Prosthecobacter dejongeii: one gene and its partner. The protein of the gene in region 1 interacts with the protein of each later gene in a pairwise test. Links are inferred from orthologs where the notes say so. Each region holds a gene or a part of one and is shown in the gene's direction. Other genes may lie near its edges.

What was found. Proteins that work in one complex are often made in the same cells at the same time.
Region 2: the proteins of sucB (region 1) and lpdA interact in binary tests that used the Escherichia coli proteins (3 or more experiments, as listed by UniProt). The link is inferred for Prosthecobacter dejongeii from one-to-one orthologs.

The regions. Positions count from the first base shown.
Region 1 is NZ_JACHIF010000008.1:101,921-109,743, reverse strand. Bases 2,051-4,930 are described here. They hold sucB (dihydrolipoyllysine-residue succinyltransferase), read left to right. Parts: upstream 2,051-2,878; coding sequence 2,879-3,982; downstream 3,983-4,930. Other genes in these bases: HNQ64_RS17525 (DUF502 domain-containing protein), read left to right, coding at 4,080-4,930; HNQ64_RS17535 (2-oxoglutarate dehydrogenase E1 component), read left to right, coding at 2,051-2,836. Also shown: more of HNQ64_RS17535, read left to right, coding at 65-2,050; more of HNQ64_RS17525, read left to right, coding at 4,931-4,991; HNQ64_RS17520 (amidophosphoribosyltransferase), read left to right, coding at 5,216-7,192; HNQ64_RS17515 (cupin domain-containing protein), read right to left, coding at 7,260-7,712. UniProt on the Escherichia coli protein: E2 component of the 2-oxoglutarate dehydrogenase (OGDH) complex which catalyzes the second step in the conversion of 2-oxoglutarate to succinyl-CoA and CO(2).
Region 2 is NZ_JACHIF010000001.1:611,579-618,162, forward strand. The notes cover bases 1,625-4,436. They hold lpdA (dihydrolipoyl dehydrogenase), read left to right. Parts: upstream 1,625-2,248; coding sequence 2,249-3,625; downstream 3,626-4,436. Other genes in these bases: HNQ64_RS02230 (neutral/alkaline non-lysosomal ceramidase N-terminal domain-containing protein), read right to left, coding at 1,625-2,053; HNQ64_RS02240 (hypothetical protein), read left to right, coding at 3,811-3,996; HNQ64_RS02245 (hypothetical protein), read left to right, coding at 4,000-4,436. In the rest of the region: HNQ64_RS02225 (hypothetical protein), read right to left, coding at 1-585; more of HNQ64_RS02230, read right to left, coding at 695-1,624; more of HNQ64_RS02245, read left to right, coding at 4,437-4,452; HNQ64_RS02250 (hypothetical protein), read left to right, coding at 4,475-4,702; HNQ64_RS02255 (hypothetical protein), read right to left, coding at 4,783-5,310; HNQ64_RS02260 (NADH-quinone oxidoreductase subunit A), read left to right, coding at 5,460-5,834; HNQ64_RS02265 (Dabb family protein), read left to right, coding at 5,847-6,164; HNQ64_RS02270 (hypothetical protein), read right to left, coding at 6,259-6,584. UniProt on the Escherichia coli protein: Lipoamide dehydrogenase is a component of the glycine cleavage system as well as of the alpha-ketoacid dehydrogenase complexes.

The DNA.
Region 1 (7,823 bases):
AATTACGTCCTTTACAAAGTTGCAAGCGTAGCAAAAGGGCTCATTCTGCCTGACCTCCAACGCCATGACTGCCACCGTGCCCTTCCGGGCAAATTCTGACCTTCTCGACGCTCAATACACAGACTGGAAAAAAGATCCACGTTCCGTGGATGCCACCTGGGCTTCTTTCTTCGAGGGCTTTGAGCTCGGCCTCGCTGAACTGACTAAACGCCAAGCGAAGACAGACAAAGCCGGATCAAGCTGCGGGGAGGCCCTTTCTGAGAAGACCCTGAGCTTCCGCATGCGCGTAACCAACGCCCTACTCGCCTTCCGCTCTCTAGGCCATGTAGCAGCTCACGTAGATCCGCTCTCCGCTTCCGCGCCTGATGCTCCATCGCTTTCAGTCGAAGGCCTTGGCTTTAGCCATGACGAACTGAATGAAGAGGTACAAACTCATATGTTCAGGAATGGCCAGCCGATGAAACTGCAGGCCATGCTTGAGGAACTGCGCCGCATATATTGTGGCACAGCAGGATATGAGTTCATGCACATCCATACTCCAGAAATCCAAAACTGGCTGCTGGAGCGCATTGAAAATAGGCCTTTCGAGCCCGCCCCTGCGGCTGAAGAACAGGTGGACGCCCTTCGTTGGTTGCTTGAAGCAGAGACTTTTGAGCGTTTCCTTCACCGCCGTTATGTTGGTCAAAAGCGCTTCTCCGTCGAAGGCGGGGAATCTCTCTTGGTAGCCCTAGAAACCGTGCTAGAAAATCTGCCCCGCCTAGGCGGCAAAGAGATCGTCATGGGCATGGCTCACCGTGGTCGCCTCAGTGTCCTAGCCAATTTCCTGCGCAAGCCGCTGGAGACACTGTTTTACGAATTCACGGAAAACTATGTGCCTAACATGGTCGCAGGTGATGGCGATGTGAAATATCACTTGGGCTTTGAAACCATTCGCAAGACCCGCGATGGCCATGAAGTCGCCGTGATGCTGGCACCGAACCCGAGCCACCTTGAGGCGGTGGATCCTGTCGTCGAAGGCATGGCCCGCGCACGCCAGCGTTTCCTCGGAGATACCGCTGACCGCAAACAAGTGATCCCCATCCTCGTCCATGGAGACGCTGCATTCGCAGGCCAAGGCATCGTTACGGAAGTGCTGAATCTTTCCCAACTTCCTGGCTACCGCACCGGAGGAACGATTCATTTGGTCGTAAATAACCAGATCGGCTTTACGACGCTTCCGGCAGATGCCCGCTCGACGAAGTATTGTACCGATGTGGCTAAGATGGTGGATGCCCCCATCATTCATGTGAATGGTGATTGCCCGCTGGAAGTGGCCCATGCAGCGAAACTGGCCATCGAGTTCCGCCAAAAATTCGCCCGCGACATCGTGATTGATATTGTTTGTTATCGTCGCTACGGCCACAACGAAACGGACGAGCCTGCTTTTACTCAGCCCAACATGGCGCGCTCCATCGCCGCCCATGCTTCGACTGCGGCTATCTACAAAGGCGTGCTAGCTCAGAAAGGTGTCTTGGATGAAGCCGGCGCTGCGGCTTTGCAAAAAGAGCTTGAAGACGAACTGGAGGAAGGCGTCAAAACCCTGGCGGAACGCGAAGCCAAAATGGGGGATAATCCCTATGAAGGCTCAACCGCAGAGCCTCAGCCTCCGTTTAACTTCGACCCAGTGCTGACAGGCGTTGCTGAGCCTGAACTGAAAGCTCTGGGGGAGAAGTTGCTTCAAACTCCCGAAACCTTCCGCCTCCACCCGACCATTTCTAAGCGGTTCCTAGCGGCCCGCAAAAAAGCTGTGGAATCAGGTGAAGGCTTTGATTGGGCATATGCCGAATCTCTTGCCTTCGGTTCTCTTTTGACCGAAGGCCTCGGAGTCCGCCTTTCTGGCCAGGATGTGCGTCGTGGAACCTTCAGCCAGCGCCATTGCGTGTTTTATGATACGGAGACCCGCGAACGTCACATCCCGTTGAACAATCTGTCGGAAGACCAGGGCCGATTCTGTGTCTATAACAGTCTTCTTTCAGAAGCCGCTGTGCTGGGCTTTGACTATGGTTATACCTTACTAGCACCCAATGTTCTCATCTGCTGGGAAGCTCAGTTTGGAGACTTCGTCAACGGCGCCCAGGTGATCATTGACCAGTTCATCGCCAGTGCAGAAAGCAAATGGCAACGTCCTAGTCAGCTCACCATGCTGCTGCCCCACGGCTATGAAGGCCAAGGCCCTGAGCACTCCAGCGCCCGTCTGGAGCGCTTTCTCCAGCTTTCTGCTGGCCGTAATTGGCAGGTGTGTAACTTCACCACTCCGGCCCAATATTTCCACGCCCTTCGCCGTCAAATGAAGCGCGGTTTCCGCAAACCGCTCATTGTGATGACACCAAAGAGCCTGCTTCGTCATCCGAAGTGCGTCTCGAAGATTAGCGACATGTCTGAAGGCACCTCTTTCAAAGAGATCTTGGACGACGAACATCTGCTGGGACCTGCGGAACGTGTTACTCGTCTCATCCTTTGCACGGGCAAGGTTTATTATGACCTTTTAGAATTCCGCGAGCAGAACAAAATCAAAAATGCGGCGATTATTCGTGTGGAGCAGCTTTATCCTCTCCACGAAGACCTGCTCAAAGAAATCGTCGCCCGTTATCCTCGTGCTCAGAAGAAGTGGGTCTGGTGCCAGGAAGAGCCTCGCAACATGGGTGCCTTCAGTTACATCCGTAACCGCCTCTCCGATATTTCCGGCCACCGCGTGCGCTACGCGGGCCGCGAGCGCAGTTCCAGTCCTGCAGCAGGCTCCAAGGCCATCCACGTGCTGGAGCAGGAGAAACTCGTTGAAGACGCCTTCTCTGTTTAAACCACGCGGCCCACGCATCTGAACTGACACCTTTCCTTAGCCATGCCTGACATCAAAATCCCCGCACTCGGCGAATCTGTCGCCGGAGGTCAAATCGCCAAATGGCACTTCAACAATGGCGATGCCGTCAAAGTTGGCGACATCCTTCTGACCCTGGAAACCGATAAAGTGGCTGCAGAGGTCACTGCCGAATTTTCAGGCATTCTCACCATCGGCAGCCAGGCAGGGCAAGATGTGGAAGTGGGAGCCGTCGTGGGTAGCATCGCAGAAGGTGCCGCCGCACCTGCTGCCGCAGCCGAAGCCCCTAAACCCGCCCCTCCAGTGGCACAGGTTGAAGACGCCAAACCAGCAGCACCTGCTCCTGAAGCCAAGCCTACCCCTGCGCCCAAAGCAGAGGCCGCCCCTACGCCTAAACCTGCCCCTGCTCCTGCCGCAGCCAAACAGGAAGGTCGGACCACGCGTAAAAAGATGACGCCTCTGCGCAAAAAGATCGCTGACCAACTCGTCAGCGCTCAGCAGACAGCGGCCATCCTCACCACCTTTAACGAGTGTGACATGACCAACATCATGGCCATGCGCTCTAAGTTACAGGATAGCTTTGTGAAAACCCACGGGGTGAAGCTGGGCTTTATGTCCTTCTTTGTCAAAGCAGTCGTTGAAGCCCTCAAGGCCGTGCCAGCGATCAATGTCCGTGTCGAAGGAGATGAAATCATCCAGAATCATTTCTATGACATCGGCGTCGCTGTAGGCACTGAAAAAGGCCTCATCGTCCCAGTTCTTCGTGACACAGATCAAAAGTCTTTTGCAGACATTGAGAAAGACATCCTGGGTTATGCAGCCAAGGCCAAAGAGGGTAAAATCTCCATTCCAGACCTTAGCGGCGGCGTGTTTACCATCTCCAATGGTGGCGTTTACGGTTCCCTGCTCAGCACGCCGATTATCAATCCTCCTCAGAGTGCTATTTTAGGCATGCACACCATCCAGCAGCGCCCGATTGCGGTGGATGGCCAGGTGGTGATCCGTCCGATGATGTATCTAGCCCTCAGCTATGACCACCGTGTGGTCGATGGCAAAGAAGCTGTGACCTTCCTGATCCGTATCAAAGACTGCATTGAGAATCCGGCCCGGATGCTCGTCGGTGCATGAAATGACACGAACTTTTCTGTTCGTTGAACGCAGATTGGTGTTAGGTTCTCTATAGCAGAGAGTAATTCTCTGCATACCCAAGGGCCTGCACCTATTCATGTCCTCTCTCCCCCCCATTCCCCCGCCTAATCCGCGCAGTCCTTTTGTGTGGCTGCGCAATAAGTTCTTGGCGGGAGTCGCCGTGGCTTTGCCACTGCTGATCACGTTCTGGATTCTCCAGAGCGCATATCACTTGCTGCACGGGTGGAGCGTGCCTGTGGTGGATTTCATTGCTCGTTTTATCAATGAATTGACGGGACGGATCATCGTAGATCCCAGCTCGCCCACTTACCAGCATGTGCTGACGTTCGTGGGTTTCTTGATTCCCCTGATGGTGTTTTTGGCTTTAGGCGCCATGGCAACCAACGTGCTGGGGGTACGGGTGGTTATGGCCATGGATAAGCTGCTGCTCAGTGTGCCCATCGTCTCTTTCATCTACAAATCTTTGAAGCAGGTGATTGATGGTTTTAAAGGACTGGGTGGAAGGCAAAATTTCAAACGTGTTGTCTATGTGGACTACCCTTCTGGCGATATGAAGATGCTGGGCTTTGTCACTGGGCAATATCTCGATCCTCAGCAAAACAAGGTTCTCGCGGCTGTATTCATCCCTGGAGCACTGAGCCCGATGACAGGGTTACTTCTGGTCGTACCGATTGAGCAAGTAACAGATGCACCTCTGACGGTTGAGGATGCCATGAAGCTCATCTTTTCAGGGGGACTTATCGTCCCATCCAGTTTGGCGGCACCCGCATCGAAGCCTGACATCAGCCCAGCCCCTCTGCCTGTGGCAGAAGAAGCACATGAACCGGAGTCCGAACCTGATCTGCCCGTGGGCCTACCTCGTGCTGAAGATTTTGATTCAGGAGATCCAGATATTTTGAGTGACAGTGAAGTGGAAGCCGCCGAACTCGCAGGGACTCATTCCCCAGGTCGGCGCATCCTCAGCGCCCTTTCATGGCGTAAAAAATAACATGGAGTTCATCACTCCTGAGTGTTTTGTTGCGATCCGACGACACAGAAGCAGAAAAAACACCCTTACCCACACGGTTTTTTTCTGCTTCACAGATTCCGAAAAAACTTTGCTTTCCCGCTTTTGACCTTTGAATCCCTGAGAACAAGCCCAGACTTGAGAAAAAGCTGCGGCCACGTCTTGCACTCCCCGCATTGTCTGCCAAGGATGAGTGCTCCCAACACATGAGCGACCCCATCCGACACGAGTGCGGCATTGCCGTAGTCCGGCTGAAAAAACCCTTGGCCTATTACCAGGACAAGTATGGCACTGCCCTCTATGGACTGGAGCGCCTATTTGGCCTCATGGCCAAACAGCGCAATCGTGGCCAAGACGGCATCGGCATTGGCTGCTGCAAGCTGGATATGCCCCCAGGAGCGCCTTACATGTTTCGCGTCCGCTCCACCAAGTCCGCAGAGGCGATCGGAGAAGTCCTCGCAGATGAGATGAAGGAATTTGGCCGAATCGCCCGCAGGGTGAATGCTGAGCGCAAAGAGCGCCGCGATGAATCTGGCCTGGAATATACGAAGTTTGAAGACGATCCCGAGGCGATCAAACGTGAGTTTGAACTGGCTGGGGAAGTGAACATGGGACATCTCCGTTATGGCACCAGCGGTGCTTTCGGAAAAGGGAGCTTACACCCCTACATCCGCCGCAGCACCTGGCCCACTCGGAGCCTCATGGTGATGGGTAATTTCAATCTCACAAACTCGGGTGAGCTGAATAAAATCATGATGAAACGGGGCCAGCACCCTGTCTTCGATACCGATACCCAAACGGTGCTCGAAGAGATCGGCTTTCAGCTCGATGAAGCCCACACTGATCTCTATCACACAATGAGAGATTCCGGCGTTCCGCTGGAAGATATCACCCGTCACATCAGCGAGCAACTCGATGTGGCCCACATCATTCGTAAATCGGCCGAACTCTGGGATGGCGGCTACACCATTGCCGGCACCATTGGCAACGGGGATTTCTTCATCATGAGGGACCCCCTCGGCATTCGCCCATGCCACATGTATGAAGATGATGAGGTCGTTGCTTTTGCTTCGGAGCGCGTCGCCCTCATGACCGTGTTTGAAGTCGATGAAAACGACGTTCAGGAGCTGGCCCCAGGTCACGTTTGCGTCATCAAATCTTCTGGAGCCATCACCACCACCGCCTTTGCCCCGCAAGCTGAGCCTTTGCGACCTTGTTCTTTCGAGCGCATTTACTTCTCTCGAAGCAACGACTCGGTCATCTATCGCCAGCGCAAAGCACTGGGCGAGCAGATGGTTCCACAGCTTATCGAAGCCATCGGAAACGATTGGGAACATACCGTCACCAGCTTCATCCCAAACACCGCAGAAACAGCCTATCATGGCTTTCTGGATGGCTTGCGTTATCGGCGTCGCCAAGAAGTGAAGGATGCCATCGTCGAGATGGTACACAGTGGTACCTTTGACGAAAACAAACTGGATGATCTCGTCCTGCGTAACTGGCCCCGCTCGGAAAAGATCGCGCACAAAGACATCAAGATGCGCACCTTCATCGCCCAAGAAAGTGGCCGTGATCAGCTTGTCTCCAGTGTTTATGATATCACTTACGGAGTTGTGACCCCGAATGACAATCTGGTGGTCATTGATGATTCGATCGTCCGTGGAACCACGCTCAAAAAGAGCCTGCTACGCATCCTGGCCCGCACCAATCCGCGCCGCATCATCGTGTGCTCCACCGCGCCGCAGATCCGCTACCCTGACTGCTATGGCATTGACATGTCTGAACTGGGCAAATTCATCGCCTTCCAGGCCGCTATTGCGCTTCTGGATGAACATGGCTTGCGCCATGTGGTGAAGGAAACTTACGATGCCTGCAAAGCCGAAGTAAATAAGCCTAAATCTGAAATGCGTAATGCGGTCAAAGCCATCTACGCTCCTTTCAGCGATGCGCAGATCTCCGCCAAAGTGAGCCAGTTAGTCTATCCCCAGCACACCGCGTGGCAGGGTGACATTCACGTGATTTTCCAATCCATTGACGGACTTCACAAGGCGCTCGGACCTGATTATGGCGACTGGTATTTCAGTGGTGACTACCCGACCCCGGGCGGCTTCTACACTGTGAATCGTGCCTTCATGAATTTCTTTGAAGGCAAGGGTGGGCGCAGCTACGACACACTTCTCTAAAAAACGCAGAAGAAATGAGTGACCTGTTTTTTCAAAAACTGGTCACTGCGCCAGCGTTGGCTCTGAGCTAGGGATTTACAAAATAGATTCCATGCTCAGCGCTGATCTCAATGATACGCTGCATATCAGGCTCTCCAGGTTGATTCATCACTTCAGCACAACGAGCAAAGAAGTTTTCAAAGCCCGAGGGAGCCGTGGTGATGAGCATCTTGGAAACAATGTTCCCTGTGTTCTTAAAGGCATGAGGTACATTCCGAGGCATGTAAACAGCGGTGCCTGGGCCCCCTTCGTTCCATTGCCCTTCTTTTAAAAAGCTCATCTGACCTTCCAAAACATAAAACCATTCATCCTCTCGAGTATGAAAGTGGGGAGGTGGACCACCTCCAGGCTGAGTGATTTCTACCCACTGCGTGTAAGCCCCACCAGTCTGCTCCCCAGTGAGATGAAAATGGGATTCTTGACCAAAAGCACGGATGATGGTGCCTTGGCCTGCCGGTATAATAGTAGCTTTATTGGCCATATAGAATGAATGAGACCCCAGTAAAAAACACCCATTCCCTGACTTGTCTGGCGTTTTTTGATTCAGGGATTTCACACAACCATTTGCCTCGGCGCACCGGCAATGCTCCCC
Region 2 (6,584 bases), on another replicon or contig:
AAGAAGGGAAAGGGAACCGAGAGGCAGATCCCGTGCCAAGGCACCAGGGCCTGTGATACGAGCAATGTCCAGCCGGGTGGCATCGGCACGGCGGGGAAGCCGCAACTGAAACAGAACCGGGCCGGGCGGGGTGTAAGTCACGGGTTTGGGCGTGCCATCGCGTGCATCCAGCACCGTGCAGAGGTGGTCTGGCGCGGGCAGCAGTTCCTCGGCCAGGACCTTGCCGTCAGCAGAGATCAGGCGGCAGCGCAGCATCCCAGTCCACTCTTCCTGGCGGCGGCGCGGGGAGGCAAAGTCCCCCTCAATGTCCTCGGCATTCTCCAGGCCCAGTTTGGCCCCATCCAGAGAAATCAGGTAAGCACGGCGGAACCGGGCGGGATCTAGCGGGGGGGATGAAAGCGGAACTGGTGCCGCAGAAACAGGCCTTGGCTGAACCTCAGCCACCTGTTCCGCCACGGGTGCCTCGGCGCTAACAGTGTTTGTGGCCATGTTTACCTTTGCCGGGCCGGGCTTTAGCCACACCATGCAGGCCACACCTGCCAGCAAAAGCAGGAGCACCAGAAGGGGCAGGATGTGGCGACGCATGAGAATAGGTAATCTAACCGATAAAGGAGCCCATGTCACCTCCTGCCTTTCGGGGGCGGAGTGGCACAAAGAACCATTCTTTGCCTGAAACGCTGTTTTCGCGCCTCTGTTACTCCATTTCTCGGCGCAGCTCCTTCACCGTGGAAAGAATGTGGTCCTCCACTGCCGGACTCCAGCGGGTGGGGTGGGTGCCCCATTTCATGGCGTCACCGCCTTCATAGCCGCCCTCTTTCCACACGCGCAAACTGGGGATGTAAGTGGGCACATCATTGGTGTAGGCACTGACCCAGACGATGGGGTCCTTGAGCTCCTTTTTCAGCCGCAGGGAGTAGTCCACCACCACTTCTCCTCCCAGCGTCACCCAGGTGAGGTCCGGCCCCAGGCGCAGCACCTGCACAGGGTACGGGTAGGTCTGCGGCAGGCTGCCATCGGCCTCCAGGCGGGCCAGCACGCGCTTCGCGTGGTCGGCATCCAGACGGGTTTTGGACTGCATCTTCTCCTGCAACTGCTCCCGGTCTGGCAGGGTGTCATAGGCCAGGGGGATCTCCCGGTAAGCAGCGCGGATGTCGCCCGTCAGGGGTTTCATGCGGGTGGTCAGCGCCGTCTCCACCGCCATGGCCAGGGTGCGGCCATGCGTCTGCGCCAGCTCCATCGTCCGGCGCGGGTAGGGATTTTGGTCCCCACTGCAGCCGTTCATAAACAGGGCCGTCACACCGGGGTGGGCCTGCTCCAGCGCCTGCTGGGCGTAGCCCGCGTAGTCGCCGCTGAATTTCTGGTGACCCAGGGTGGTGCAGTGGCAGGCATAACCAAAAACGTAGGCGAGATCCTTCCCCTGCGCATCCGCTGCCTTCAGCACAGGCACCGAGTGATCCACGGGACCATCCGGATTCGGAAAGTTATCGTAGCCTCCTTGGGCATTGGGCATGCGGCGGTTCATGGCAAAGCCGCATTGGGCCTGGCTGAAGTGCAACGTGGCCGGCACCGCTTTTTTCAGCGCCTCCCCCACCAGGGCCACCAGTCGGTCCTGCAACTGCGCCGTGTAGGCCGCCGCCTCCTTTTCCCGCTGCGCCGGGTCATCTGTCCCGTGCGTGCTCGTCGTCCGCAGTTCCGGGCCGCTGTGCGTGTGGCTGGCATTGATGGCCAGGCGCGCCGGGGAGATGCCGTACTGCTTTTCCACCTCCGCCGCCACAAACAGGCGCACATTTCGCGGCACGCCGATGAGATCCATCGTGATGAGGGCAAATTTGCCGCCCTGGCCATCTTCTATCACCAGCGCCTTGGCAAAAAGGTCCAGCTCCACCCCTTCCGCAGGTTTCGTCCGTCCGGCATAGCCCGCCATCCACATGAGGGTTTCTGGGGTGATTTTGACCGAGGCCACCCCCACCTTCCAGGCTGGGGCAGGCACCGGAGCCTGGGCTACGATGAAGGCGGTGACGACGAGCAGCAGGACCGGGAGGAGCCATTTCATGGGTGCAGGAAAGATCGCCCCCACCCGTCTTTTCCTTGCAGCCTGTGGCGGAATCCCGCAGCCCCATGGCCCACCCGCCCCGCCTTTCCGCCAGAGAATCCCCCTCTTTCCCCCGGCGCGGGGGCAGTCTCTTGTTGAACTCACCCACCCCCTGCGCTTTTCTGCGCGTATCACCACTCTCCCTCTCTCTCACACATGAACTACGACCTCATCGTCATCGGCGGCGGGCCTGCGGGCTACGTCGGAGCCATCCGCGCAGCGCAACTCGGCAAAAAAGTGGCCTGTGTGGAAAATGACCGCGCTGGGGGCACCTGCCTGAACTGGGGCTGTATCCCCACCAAAGCTCTGCTGAAAAACGCCGAGCTGTATCACACCCTCACCCATCGTGCCGAAGAGTTCGGCCTGAAGATCGGCAGCGTGGAGTATGACTGGTCCAAGGTCATCGGCCGCAGCCGTGGAGTGTCTGACAAGCTGAACAAGGGCATCGAGTTCCTCTTCAAAAAGAACAAGGTGGACTACCTCAAAGGCACTGCCAGCATCCCAGCGGAAGGCAAGGTGGAAGTCACCGCCGCCGATGGCAGCAAGACCACCCACGAGGCCGCCAACATCCTCATCGCCACCGGGGCCAAGACCCGCGACATGCCCGGCTTCCCCTTCAATGGCACCACCGTCATCGGCAGCAAGGAAGCCATGACTCTGGCCACCCAGCCGAAGAGCATCGTCATCATCGGCGCAGGCGCCATCGGCATCGAGTTCGCTTACTTCTTCAACGCCTACGGCACCAAAGTCACCGTGGTGGAAATGCTGCCTGACGTGCTTCCCGTGGAAGACACCGAAGTCTCCAAAGTGGTGGAAAAGAGCCTGGCCAAATCCGGCATCCGCATCCTCACCAACACGAAAGTCACCGGCACCTCCGAAGACGGCAAGGGCGTGAAGATCACCGTCGAAGGCGCCGCCAATGAGACCCTGGAGGCCGATGTCTGCCTTGTCGCCATCGGCGTGAAGCCCGTGCTGCCAGGCGGCATCGAGCTGAAGCTGACCGACCGCGGCTGGCTGCAGACGGACGACCGCTACCAAACCAGCGTCAAAGGCATCTACGCCGCAGGCGACATCATCGGGCCACCGTGGCTCGCCCACGTGGCCAGCTATGAGGCCGTGCAGTGCGTGGAAGGCCTCTTCGCCAAGCACAAACCGAAGAAAGTCACCGTCTTCCCAGGCTGCACCTACTGCAACCCGCAGGTGGCCAGCATCGGCCTCACCGAGCGCGCGGCCAAGGAAAAAGGCCTCAAGTTCAAGGTGGGCAAGTTCCCCTACGTCGCCAGTGGCAAGGCCCTCGCCGCCGCTGAGTCCGAAGGCTTTGTCAAAATCCTCTACGGTGAGCCTCACGGCGAAATCATCGGCGCGCACATCGTCGGCAGCGAAAGCACCGAGATGATCGCCGAGATCGGCCTGGCCATGAACCTGGAAGCCACCTGGGACGAAATCGAAGCCACCATCCACGCCCACCCCACCCTGAGCGAAATGGTGAAAGAAGCGACCGAAGTGGCCAAGGGCCACCCGATCCACGTTTAACCCATCGAATCAACGATGAACCTTTTGGGCAGCCCGACGGAAGTGATTCTATCGGCTGCCCAAACTGTTTTAGGGCGCTTGGTCTGTTGTTATGGAGCCTGCTGGCGGGCGATGCTGATCCCCGCCATTCCCCAGGCCATTCTTGAGGGCGAGCCTGACATGCTCCTTGCCGTTCTACTGCAACCTTGGATCTCATCCCCGTCGCCTTCGTCAGCCTGGTTTCAGCCACTGGCCTCCTCGTGTATCTCCTTTGCATCGCCTTCACGATCTATTTTGTCCGTGAAGAGCTTTCGTTCAAATGGCTGCTGGTCCCCATGCTCCTCGTCGCTGTGCATACCGCGCTCATCGGCTATCGCTGGGGGATTCTATGACCCATGCCCGCTCCTATTCAATCCACGATGAAGACCATCTTTGAGTATCTCATAGTCTCGGTGATCGCCATCTTGATGGCCTGGGTGGGTTACTGGCTGATGGGAAAATACGACCCAAAAACCATACACTGGACCAACTTTGAGTGGGAATGGCGGTCAGTCCTTTGGTGGATCTGGTCATCCGTCATCTCAATCGTCACCTGGGTGTATCTCTATCGTATTTGCCGCGACCTTCACTGGCTGGTTCTACCTGCCTTGGGAATCACTAGCCCCATCATCGGCGCCCTGCTGTTCGTGATCCCATACTTTCTTTTTCCTTTCATATTCCTTTGGGGTTATGCCCCAGTGATCTTCCCGGTGGGCCTTGTCACAGGGCTGATCATTTCAATCGCCACGCTGCCCTTCCGGCCCAAAGGCGTGCTGCGGGGCAATGTGGGCCCGGATCTCTTTTCATGAAAACAGAAAACCTCTGCGCATCATGATTCGCATCACCTCCGGCGGCGACGCCAGCCTCATTGGATTGATCAGACTGACAGCCGCAGGCTGGCACTATGTTTTGTCACCTTCCTACCGTTTCAAAAAACACCGGGAATGGAGGAAGATCGCTGGAACCATGGGGGTGATTTATGGCGTCGCCTCGTGCCTTCTGGCCTTCGTGTTTTCCCTTCTGATTCCCGTCATGGCTTGTCTGGTGACTCACTATTGAACAAGCACATCCTCAATGCTGCGGAAATCCGGCGCTCCTATCAAGAGCAAACCCATGAGTTGATCGCCACAAATCCCCCCTCACCCGAAATTCTTCCGGATGCGTGGTTCGCGCATGATTGCCTTGCTGAGGGTCTCGCCCAGGGGGTCGGGTAAAAATTGCTCCAGGCCCAGGCGCAGGACGAGGGCATTCGGCAGGGCCTGGGGGCGGAGGGTGAGCAGGATGTCCACCGCTTCCTTCACCAGTTCCGCACCGTCCAGTTCCTGTTCCCACAGGTCTTTGATGATGATCACCAGCGCCACGGCCGCGCTGCGGGAGCGGCCCGCCCAGCATTGCAGCACCAGAGGTTCACGTTTCGTCTCGGCCGTGTAACGTAAAATAGCCTCCAAATGCGCCGCCGTGGGCCCCTGGCCATGATTTCCCTGCAGGGTCAGCACATCCTCAAACACCATGGGATGGCTGCTGCACGCCTGAGTCAGGTCGGCCTCGGCCTGGATGGGCTCGCGGATGCTGACCACATGCCAACGGCCCGGCTCCTTCGCCAAAAATGGAGTGATCTGGGTGGCCGAGCAGATGGCGAGGTCGCGCTCTAGGCGCTGGATGAACATGATCCATCCTAGCGGCTAACGAGGAGGAACGCTAGGAGAGTCTTGGAGAGAAAACCATCCTGGGCCATTTCAGTCCAGAAGGCCTCGTTTCGTCGCCTTGACGCTGGCCCTAGGGTCGGTTAATACTCCGCGCCCCTTTCCCCTTTGTCATGATCGAGAACTATCTCCCCGTCCTTCTGCAAGTCGTCCTCGCTGGCGGTTTTGCTGGCGTCACGCTGCTGATTTCTGTGCTGCTGGGCAAGTCTGCCAAGCGCAACACGATGAAGGACAGCGCCTATGAGTGCGGCATGCTGCCCCTCACGGAAGGCCAGCCCCGCTTCAGCGTGAAGTTCTACATCGTGGCGATGCTCTTCGTCCTGTTCGATATCGAGGTGGTTTTCCTCTACCCCGGGGCCATCATTTATCGCGACTACCTCTCCGTCTTTGGCCTGGGCATCGCCTGGGCCGCCCTCGGTTTCATCAGCATCCTCGGCGTGGCTTTCCTTTATGCCTGGCGCAAAGGGGCGCTGGATTGGAAAAACTGATTTCTGCCCCGGATGATCGCCTACCTCAGCCTCTACAAGCTGCGCCCTGAGGTGACCGAAGAAAAGCTGGAGGACATGATGTCCCGCGCCCGCATGGCCCTGCTGCGCGTGCCAGAGGTGCTGACGGTGAAAACCGGCAAGCGCGTGAACCCCAACGACCCCTACCCCTGGTTCGTTTACCTGGAAGTGGAGAGCATGGATAAACTGGCCATCTGCCAGGATGATCCCCACTACATCAAATTCCGCGAAGACGTGCTGAAGCCCAATGTGGCCGAGCAAGAGGCCACTGCCTTTGAGATGGAGCCACGCAAGGACGTGAAGTACTCCTAGGGCTACCTAGGGCTACCTTTCTGCCCTTGAAACATGAGGCCCCGCGCACAGCAGGCTGCACGCGGGGCGGGTGATTTTCTCTCTGGGCCAGGACTCAGTTCGCGCGGCGAATCAGCATGGGGCTGGGCTGAAGGTCATCAGCACTCGGAGGCTCAGCACCGATGTTTGGACTCACCGTCGCAGGCAGCTCATCCTCCATCTTCCAGGGGCCCAGTTTGGTCGCTGCAAAGGTATCAAAGGGCGCATACATCGTGATCACTTCTCCAGAGCGGCGACTGCCCTGCTTTAGCGAAAAGCGAATCTGGGTCTGGGAAAACTCTGCATTGGCTTCATCAATGGTGAGGTTGATCGGGGCCACCGTGTTATTGATCGGGAAGGCGAATTGAGTCAGCACCACACCCCCATCCGGCGTCACCTCCA